2 regions of the Isoptericola aurantiacus genome follow, and region 1 is predicted to be linked to the other one. Evidence: riboswitches for the same ligand, from Rfam matches in the RefSeq annotation. Region 1 holds a riboswitch; the other holds the start of a gene.
The links. A riboswitch is a leader RNA that binds a small molecule or an ion and turns the genes downstream of it on or off. The one in region 1 is predicted to bind cyclic di-AMP.
Positions count from the first base shown of each region.

Region 2: another riboswitch for cyclic di-AMP. It lies ahead of ACIQLL_RS12210 (C40 family peptidase); the one in region 1 lies ahead of ACIQLL_RS04245 (M15 family metallopeptidase).

Region 1 covers NZ_JBJBAE010000001.1:918,384-922,577, reverse strand. Annotated here, with positions in the region: gene ACIQLL_RS04250 (Ig-like domain-containing protein) at 1-1,308, shown strand, start outside; gene ACIQLL_RS04245 (M15 family metallopeptidase) at 1,406-2,140, opposite strand; cyclic di-AMP (ydaO/yuaA leader) riboswitch at 2,418-2,522, opposite strand; gene ACIQLL_RS04240 (heavy metal translocating P-type ATPase) at 2,731-4,194, shown strand, end outside.
Region 2 covers NZ_JBJBAE010000003.1:504,367-508,560, reverse strand. Annotated here, with positions in the region: gene ACIQLL_RS12225 (MFS transporter) at 1-100, shown strand, start outside; gene serC (phosphoserine transaminase) at 108-1,232, opposite strand; gene ACIQLL_RS12215 (metal-dependent transcriptional regulator) at 1,333-2,031, shown strand; cyclic di-AMP (ydaO/yuaA leader) riboswitch at 2,161-2,349, shown strand; gene ACIQLL_RS12210 (C40 family peptidase) at 2,352-3,155, shown strand; cyclic di-AMP (ydaO/yuaA leader) riboswitch at 3,421-3,584, shown strand; gene ACIQLL_RS12205 (C40 family peptidase) at 3,587-4,194, shown strand, end outside.

The DNA of each region.
Region 1 (4,194 bases):
AACACGATCGTCGCCTTCGACGTGCTCGGCAACACGACCGCGATGGAGTTCGTGCTCGACACGACCGGTCCCACGGTCACCACCAAGGACGACACCATCGGCGGTGACGGCCACTACCGCTCCGTGAGCTTCAAGCTGCACGACGCCTCGAAGGTCGCCGGCCTGACGCTCAACGGCGTGGAGAAGGACCTGACGGACGACGTCTGGTCCGACCTGAACTTCGTCAAGCCCGGCGTTTTCGGCGCCGTCGAGGGCACGAACACGCTGGTCGTGAGCGACGCCCTCGGGAACACGACGACCGTCGAGTTCGTCCTCGACAACGAGCGCCCGGTCGTGGAGATCACCGCGCCGACCGCCGGGGCGTCGACGTCGGCCGACGAGGCGGGCGACGTCGTCCTCACCGCGACCGACAACACGCTGCTGCGCCGCATCGGCGCCAACCTCTACAAGGACGGCACGTTCTACGGGCCGATCGGGTCGACGTCGGCCGCCACCGCGATCGGCGAGGCGTCGTGGACGGGCAGCTGGGCGCTCCCGACCGACCTGCCCGCCGGCAGCTACACCGTCCGGGTCGGTGCGTTCGACCTCGCCGGCAACTGGGGCGGTGCGAACGTCGACATCGTGATCGAGGAGTCCGAGGGCACCGAGGGTGAGGACGCCGACGGCACGGACACCGGTGACGGGCTCTCGCTGGAGGGGTCGACCGTCTCGTCCACGAGCGTCGACGGCGTCCCGTGGATCCTCTTCGACGTCTACCTGTCCGACCCGCAGAACGAGTCCACCGGCAACACGGCCTACCTCGAGCTGACCGACGGCACGAACACGACGGAGATCGAGCTGGGTGAGCTCGTCGACGGCCGTCTCACCGGCAGCGTCCTGTGGCCCGGTGCCGAGCTGGAGGAGGACGGCACGCCGTCGGCCTTCCCGGACTGGGCCCTGGTGGACGGGACCTGGACGCGGAGCGAGGGCGAGTACGCCTGGACGCTCGGCGACGTCTCCGCGACCCTGCGGGTCAACCCGGAGCTGCAGGTCGAGATCGCCTACCCGACCGACGCCGGGCCCCAGGTCACCGACGGCGTCGAGGAGCTGGAGCCGGTCGAGACCGAGGACGACGCCGTGGCCGAGCAGGCGGTCGCCGTCGACACCGACACCTCGGCCGAGCCGGTCGCGGACACCGCGGACGCCTCCGCCACCGGGTCGGAGCTGGCGACGACGGGTGCCCCGACGGCCTGGCTGGCCCTCGGTGCCGTGCTGCTGATCGCCGCCGGCGGGAGCTTCCTGTTCCTGCGCCGTCGCGTCCGCGCCTGATCGACGCCGGCCGGAGCTGATCCGGCCCCCGCGCCACGAGCGCCCGGACCCTCGTCGGAGGGTCCGGGCGCTCGTGCGTCGAGGCGAGGGCCTCCGGTCAGGACACCCCGCCCATCGCCGTGACGGCGGCGGTGAACTCCCAGTGCCAGGGTTCGTACTTGGACCCGCCGGTGCGGGCCCAGGCCGGGTTGTCCCAGCCGAAGGCCGGGGCGTTGGCGCGGAGCCAGTCGTAGCGGCTCCCGGAGTAGGTCTCCGGGCACAGGTCCACGGCCAGGCCCCAGCCGTGGTTCGACGTGCCGGGAGGGGCCGCCAGGCTGCCCTTGGCCGCCCGGGTCGCCACCTGCTGGCTGTAGCTGCGGTAGCCGTCGGTGACGCACATGTTCTCGCCGAACGTGGCGCGGAAGACCTGGTTGAGCCGGGCGAGGGCGACCGCGGCGTCCGCGCGGACCGACGGTCCGCCGTCCCACAGGGAGCACATCTCGCTCGAGGAGATGTACCCGTTGCTGCCCGCGCCGGTGGCCTGGCCGTCGCAACCGGGCAGCACCGGCGGCTCGGGAGCGGCGTCGACGTCGATCGTGAGCTGCTCCGCCGGCAGGGTGGCGTCCTTCGGCACGACGACGGCGGACGACCGGGGTGCGGTCCGGGCTCCGCTGCGCGAGGCGGCCTGACCGCGATCGGCCATCAGGGCGGCGCGCTGGACGACGCCGTCGTCGGCCGCGACGTCGTGGGGCGCGCGGACGCCGGACACCGCCGGGTCGGGGTCCGCGCGCTGCGCCTCCGGGACGGCGCCGGTGGCACCGGGGGTCGCGGCGAGGCCCGTGGTGGTGGCCATGGTGACCACGAGCCCGATGCCGAGGCTCAGCGGCCAGCTCGTGGGGGCGAGGGAGGACCAGGTCGGCCCGCGGCGTCGGGCTGGGCCGGCGACGTGCCTGCCGCGGCCGTGACGTGCGGACCTCGTGGCGGGCAGGGCCGGCGGGCGAGGGTCGCTCGCCTCGCGCGCGTGCCTCATCGACGTCCCCGGGGCAGGGCGTGCGGTGCGGCCTCGGGCCCGGTGTGCGCGGTACCGCGCCGGTACGTTCGCGTGGGCATGTCGGATCTCCTGGCGCCTGCGGGGTTAGCTGTCGGGTTCGGGTCGGAGACTGACCCGGCCGGCAGGCGGTGCCTGCACGGCTTCACCCCGAGGGCACCTCTGGTGCCCGGAAGTGGGTCCCCCGTCCCTGTCGTCGATGTCGTCGGAGGTCCGGGGCGGTGACAGGGCTCGGCGCCCGCCCGGACGGCTCACGGCACGTGAGATGTCTGGACCCTATCCCCGCGACCTCGAGTTGTCACGATTCGGTCACGGTCGCCCGGCGCGACGTGCCCGCCGACCGTCGCAGAGGGTGTCCCGGGAGCCAGTCGGTGCGGAGGGCGCGAGGATGGAGCATGGTTTACCCGCCGCCGTCGCAGACGCTCGTCGCGACCGGTTCCGCGCGGCGCGGCCGCCGTCTGCTGCGCCGCTACCCGCTGGTCTTCGCGACCCTCGCGGTCGGCGCCGTCGTCCTCGTGCTGTTCGCCGCGGGTCAGCAGGAGGCGATGCAGTGGCTCGGATCCGGCTGGGCGCTCCTCGTGGCAGCACGGGTCGCCACTCGCATGGCCCGCGACCTCCTGGCGGGTCGGTGGGGGGTCGACCTGCTCGCCGTCACGGCGATCGTCGCCACGGTCGTGGTCGGTGAGTACGTCGCGGCGCTCGTCGTCGTCCTCATGCTCACGGGTGGGCAGGCGCTCGAGGACTACGCCGCCCGCCGTGCGCGGCACGAGCTGCGCGCCCTGCTGGAGCGCGCCCCGAACCGCGCGCACCGTCTCGACCGCGACGACCTCGTGACCGACGTCCCGGTGGAGGAGGTGCTGCCCGGGGACCGTCTGCTGGTCCGCCCGGCGGAGGTCGTCCCGGTGGACGGCGAGCTCCTGAGCGCCGAGGTCGACCTCGACGAGTCGTCGTTGACCGGCGAGAGCCTCCCCGTCACGCGCTACGCGGGCGACCCGGTGCTGTCCGGGACGCTGAACACCGAGCACGCCGTCGTGGTCCGGGCGGCCGCGGCCGCCGCGGACAGCCAGTACACCCGCATCGTCGCCATGGTCACCGAGGCGGCCGAGTCCCGGGCGCCCGTGGTGCGGTTGGCCGACCGCTACGCGGTGCCGTTCACCGCGTTCGCCTTCCTGGTGGCGGGTCTGGCCTGGTGGTACCACGGCGACGCCACGGTGGTCGCGGAGGTGCTGGTGGTCGCCACCCCGTGTCCGCTGCTCATCGCGGCGCCCGTGGCGTTCCTCGGGGGGATGAGCAGGGCGGCCCACGCCGGCGTCATCGTCAAGGACGCCGGAACCCTCGAGCGGCTGTCCGCGGTCCGCGCCGCCGCCTTCGACAAGACCGGGACGATCACCACCGGACGCCCCGAGCTTCGCGCCGTGCACCCCCGGGCGCCGTGGGACGCGGACGACGTGCTGCGGCTCGCGGCCTCGGCCGAGCAGTACTCGTCGCACGTGCTGGCGACGTCGGTCCGTGCGGCCGCCGAGGACCGGGGGCTGCGCCTCGGTACCGCCTCGGAGGCCGAGGAGGAGGCGACCCACGGTGTGGTGGCCAAGGTCGGGGGCCACGACGTCGTCGTCGGCAAGCGCGCCCGCGTGGCCCGGGCCGTCGGCGACGTCGAGGAGCAAGCGTTGGGACCGGGGGAGCTGGCCGTGTACGTGGGGATCGACGGCGGCTTCGCGGGGGCGCTGGTGATGAGCGACCTGCCCCGGCCGGACGCCCCGACCACGATGACCGAGCTGGCCTGGCTGGGAGTCTCCGAGCGGCTCATGGTCACGGGTGACGCCCGCTCGACGGCGGAGCACGTCGCCCGGTCCGTGGGG
Region 2 (4,194 bases), on a different contig from region 1:
GAGCTGGCGGCTGCGGGTGCGGTACCGGCTGACACGCCGCCCGCACCTGGAGGTCGTCTACCTCGACGCGCCGCGTCCCGAGGTCGCGACCGCCGCCTGACCGCCGCTCAGACCAGCCGCTCGACGACGTGGTCCACGCACGCGGTCAGCGCCGCGACGTCGTCGGGGTCGACGGCGGGGAACATCCCGACCCGCAGCTGGTTGCGGCCCAGCTTGCGGTACGGGAACACGTCGAGGACGCCGGCCGCGCGCAGGTGGGCGACGACGGCGCTCGCGTCGATCCGGTCGTCCAGGTCGACGGTGCCCACCACCGTCGAGCGTTCCGCCGGCACGGTGACGAACGGCGTCGCCCACTCGCGGGCGTCGGCCCAGCCGTAGAGGATCTCGGCCGACGTCGCGCAGCGCCGGGACGACCACTCCAGGCCGCCCTGGCCGTTCAGCCACTCGACCTGCTCGGCCAGCATCACGAGCGTGGCCACCGCGGGCGTGTTCAGCGTCTGGTCCTTGCGCGAGTTCTCCAGCGCCGTCGTCAGCGACAGGAACTCCGGCACCCAGCGTCCGCCGCCCGACGCCTCGACCTCCGCGGCCCGTTCGATCGCGGCCGGGCTGCACAACGCGAGCCACAGCCCGCCGTCGGCCCCGAACACCTTCTGCGGGCCGAAGTAGTAGACGTCGGTGGAGCGCAGGTCCACCGGCAGGGCGCCCGCGCCCGACGTCGCGTCGGTCAGCAGCAGGGCGTCCTCGGCCGGGCGCCGCACCGGCGCCATCGCGCCGGTCGAGGTCTCGTTGTGCGGGGTGGCGTAGACGTCCACGGCGTCCGACGGCGTCAGGTACGCGACGCTGCCGGGTGCTGCGTCGACGACCTCGGGGTCCGCGAGGAACGGGGCGCGGCGCGTCGCCGCGGCAAACTTGGCCCCGAACTCGCCGAAGGTCGCGTGCTGGGCCCGCTCGCGCACGAGAGACGCCGTCGCCACCTCCCAGAACGCCGTCGACCCGCCGTTGCCGAGCACCACCTCGTAGCCGTCCGGCAGGTCGAAGAGGTCCGCCAGACCGGTGCGGACCCGGTGCACGACGTCCTTGACGGGTGCCTGGCGGTGCGAGGTCCCCAGGACGGGCCGGGTCGGGTCGCCCGCCGCGGCCACAGCGTCCACCTGGGCCGTGCGGACCTTCGACGGGCCGGAGCCGAACCGGCCGTCCGAGGGCAGCAGCGACGAGGGGATCTGCAGGGGCATGGTGACTCCGTGTCTCGGGTGCGCCGTCCGTCCCGGGGGCGACGCGGCAGCGTGGGTGTGTGCGAATAGACTAGGCCCGGGCCTCAAGACGGGAGCGGACGTGACGGACCTGATCGACACCACCGAGATGTACCTCAAGACGATCTACGAGCTGGGCGAGGAGGGCATCACGCCTCTGCGCGCACGGATCGCGGAGCGTCTGGGGCACTCCGGGCCGACGGTGTCGCAGACGGTCGCCCGCATGGAGCGCGACGGTCTCGTCGTCGTCACCGGGGACCGGCACCTGGAGCTCACGGACTCCGGCCGGTCCAAGGCCGTGCGGGTCATGCGCAAGCACCGGCTGGCCGAGCGCCTGCTCACCGACGTGATCAAGCTCGACTGGGAGCACGTGCACAACGAGGCGTGCCGCTGGGAGCACGTGATGAGCGACCTCGTGGAGCGTCGCCTGGTGACCCTGCTGGACCACCCTCACCAGGACCCGTACGGCAACCCCATCCCGGGTCTGTCCGAGCTCGGCGAGCAGTTCCAGGACGTCCCGTTCCTCGAGGGCGTGCAGTCCTTGCCGGCGCACCTGCTGGCGCGGCCCGGCGACGACGGGCTCGTGCTGCAGCGCATCGCCGAGCCGGTCCAGGTGGACGACGAGTTCCTCGCCCGGCTGGCGAGCGTCGGTCTGACGCCCGGCGTGCAGATCCAGGCCGAGCGGGCCGGTGACACCTACACGATCCAGGCCGTCGGCGGGAGCGAGGCGCTGGAGCTGCCGGAGGACCTCGCCAAGCACCTGTTCGTCGCAGCCGGCTGACCGGCGCCCGGACGCCCGGAGCGCGGTCGGACCGTCGGCCACGAGGCCGTCGTGATCGGAGCGTGACATCCCCATCCGGTTCGGGTACGGTCGGACACGCTCACCGGATTCGGTTTGGTGAGTACCGGGACGGACGCCGAACCCTGCCACCGTCCCGGTGCCCACGGATGACCGCACGGCAGGGGCGGGGGACCCACTTTCGGGCATCGGAGACGGTGTCCTCGGGGTGAAGCCTGATGGTTCGTAGGGACCGTGAGGCCGGGTGTTTTCTCCCACCCGAACCCGACAGCTGACCTCGTAGGCGACCGGAGAGGTTGAACGTGACTGCTCGCACCTCGCGTGGCAAGCACCGCGCTGCTCGTCGTCCGATGATCGCCGCGCCGTCGGCGGCTGCTGGGCGCCGGGCCGCTGTCGTGGCCACCGCCGGTGGTCTGCTGGTCTCGACGATCGGTGGCGCCACCGCTGCGCAGGCCGCGCCGGTCGACGCCGACGCCGCTCAGAAGCTCAGCACGGTCGACCTGGGTGCGCTGACCGACCAGGCCCGTGAGGCGCTGGAGTCCGCGCCGGTGGTCACGGTCGCGGCCAAGGCCGAGCTGGACGTCGAGAAGGTCACGGCGAAGTCGATCGAGAAGGCGGGCATCAAGGCCGCTCCCGAGCCCGAGCCGGTGCGTGAGGTCGCGCCGTCGCGTTCGGCCGAGCGCACCGCCGTGGAGTCGACCGAGTCCACCTCGACCGAGACGTCCACCACCGAGACCACCAGCACCGAGACGACGTCGGTCCCCGCCTCCGCGGTCGGTTCCTCCGTGATCTCGGTCGCCTCGCGCTACGTCGGCGTCCCGTACGTCTCCGGCGGCACCTCGCCGTCGGGCTTCGACTGCTCCGGGTTCACGCAGTACGTCTACGCCCAGGTCGGGATCTCGCTGCCCCGCAGCTCCTCGGACCAGCGGTACTCCGGAACCGTGATCTCCCGGGCGGACGCGCAGCCGGGTGACCTCATCTGGTCCCCGGGCCACGTCGCGATCTACGCGGGCGGCAACTCCCAGATCGACGCGCCGCGTCCCGGCAAGACGATCCAGTTCCGCAGCATCTGGCAGTCCAGCCCCACGTTCATCCGACTCGGCTGACGGCAGGACGCACAGCTCTCCGAGGGCCCCGAGGCGCGGCATGCGCCTCGGGGCCCTCTGCGTCCTCGGCACGGCACCCCGCGGTCCGTGTACCTCGGGCCGCCCTGCTGGCCGCAGAGGCCCCCTGGAAGCCCTCGACGAGCCCCGATCGACACGCTCCCGACGTCGTCGTGATCGAAACGTGACATGGCGACGACGATCGGATACCGTTCACTCGTTCGGTGGAGCATTTCGCCGAACCCCGTCCGGACGCCGAGTCCTGCCACCGGTCGGGGAGCCGAGACCCATGGCAGGAGCGGGGGACCCACTTTCGGGCATCGGAGACGGTGTCCTCGGGGTGAAGCCTGATGGTTCGTACGGACCGTGAGGCCGGGTGTTTTCTCCCACCCGAACCCGACAGCTGACTTCGTAGGCGGACGGAGAGGAAAGACGTGAACGCACGCACTACGACGCGAGGCCGGCACCGCGCCGCTCGTCGTCCGATGATCGCCGCGCCGTCGGCGGCTGCTGGGCGCCGGGCCGCTGTCGTGGCCACCGCCGGTGGTCTGCTGGTCTCGACGATCGGTGGCGCCACCGCTGCGCAGGCCGCGCCGGTCGACGCCGACGCCGCTCAGAAGCTCAGCACGGTCGACCTGGGTGCGCTGACCGACCAGGCCCGTGAGGCGCTGGAGTCCGCGCCGGTGGTCACGGTCGCGGCCAAGGCCGAGCTGGACGTCGAGAAGGTCACGGCGAAGTCGATCGAGAAGGCGGGCATCAAGGCCGCTCCCGAGCCCGAGCCGGTGGTGCGCGAGGTCGCGCCGTCGCGTTCGGCCGAGCGCACCGCCGTCGAGTCGACCGAGTCCACCTCGACCGAGTCCACCTCGACCGAGACCTCCTCGACCGAGACCACCAGCACCGAGACGAGCACGGCGCCCGCTGCCAGCACGAGCGGCTCGTCCGCCGTGTCGATCGCGGCCCGCTACATCGGCACGCCGTACGTGGTCGGCGGCGCCTCGCCGTCGGGCTTCGACTGCTCGGGCCTCGTCACCTATGTCTACGC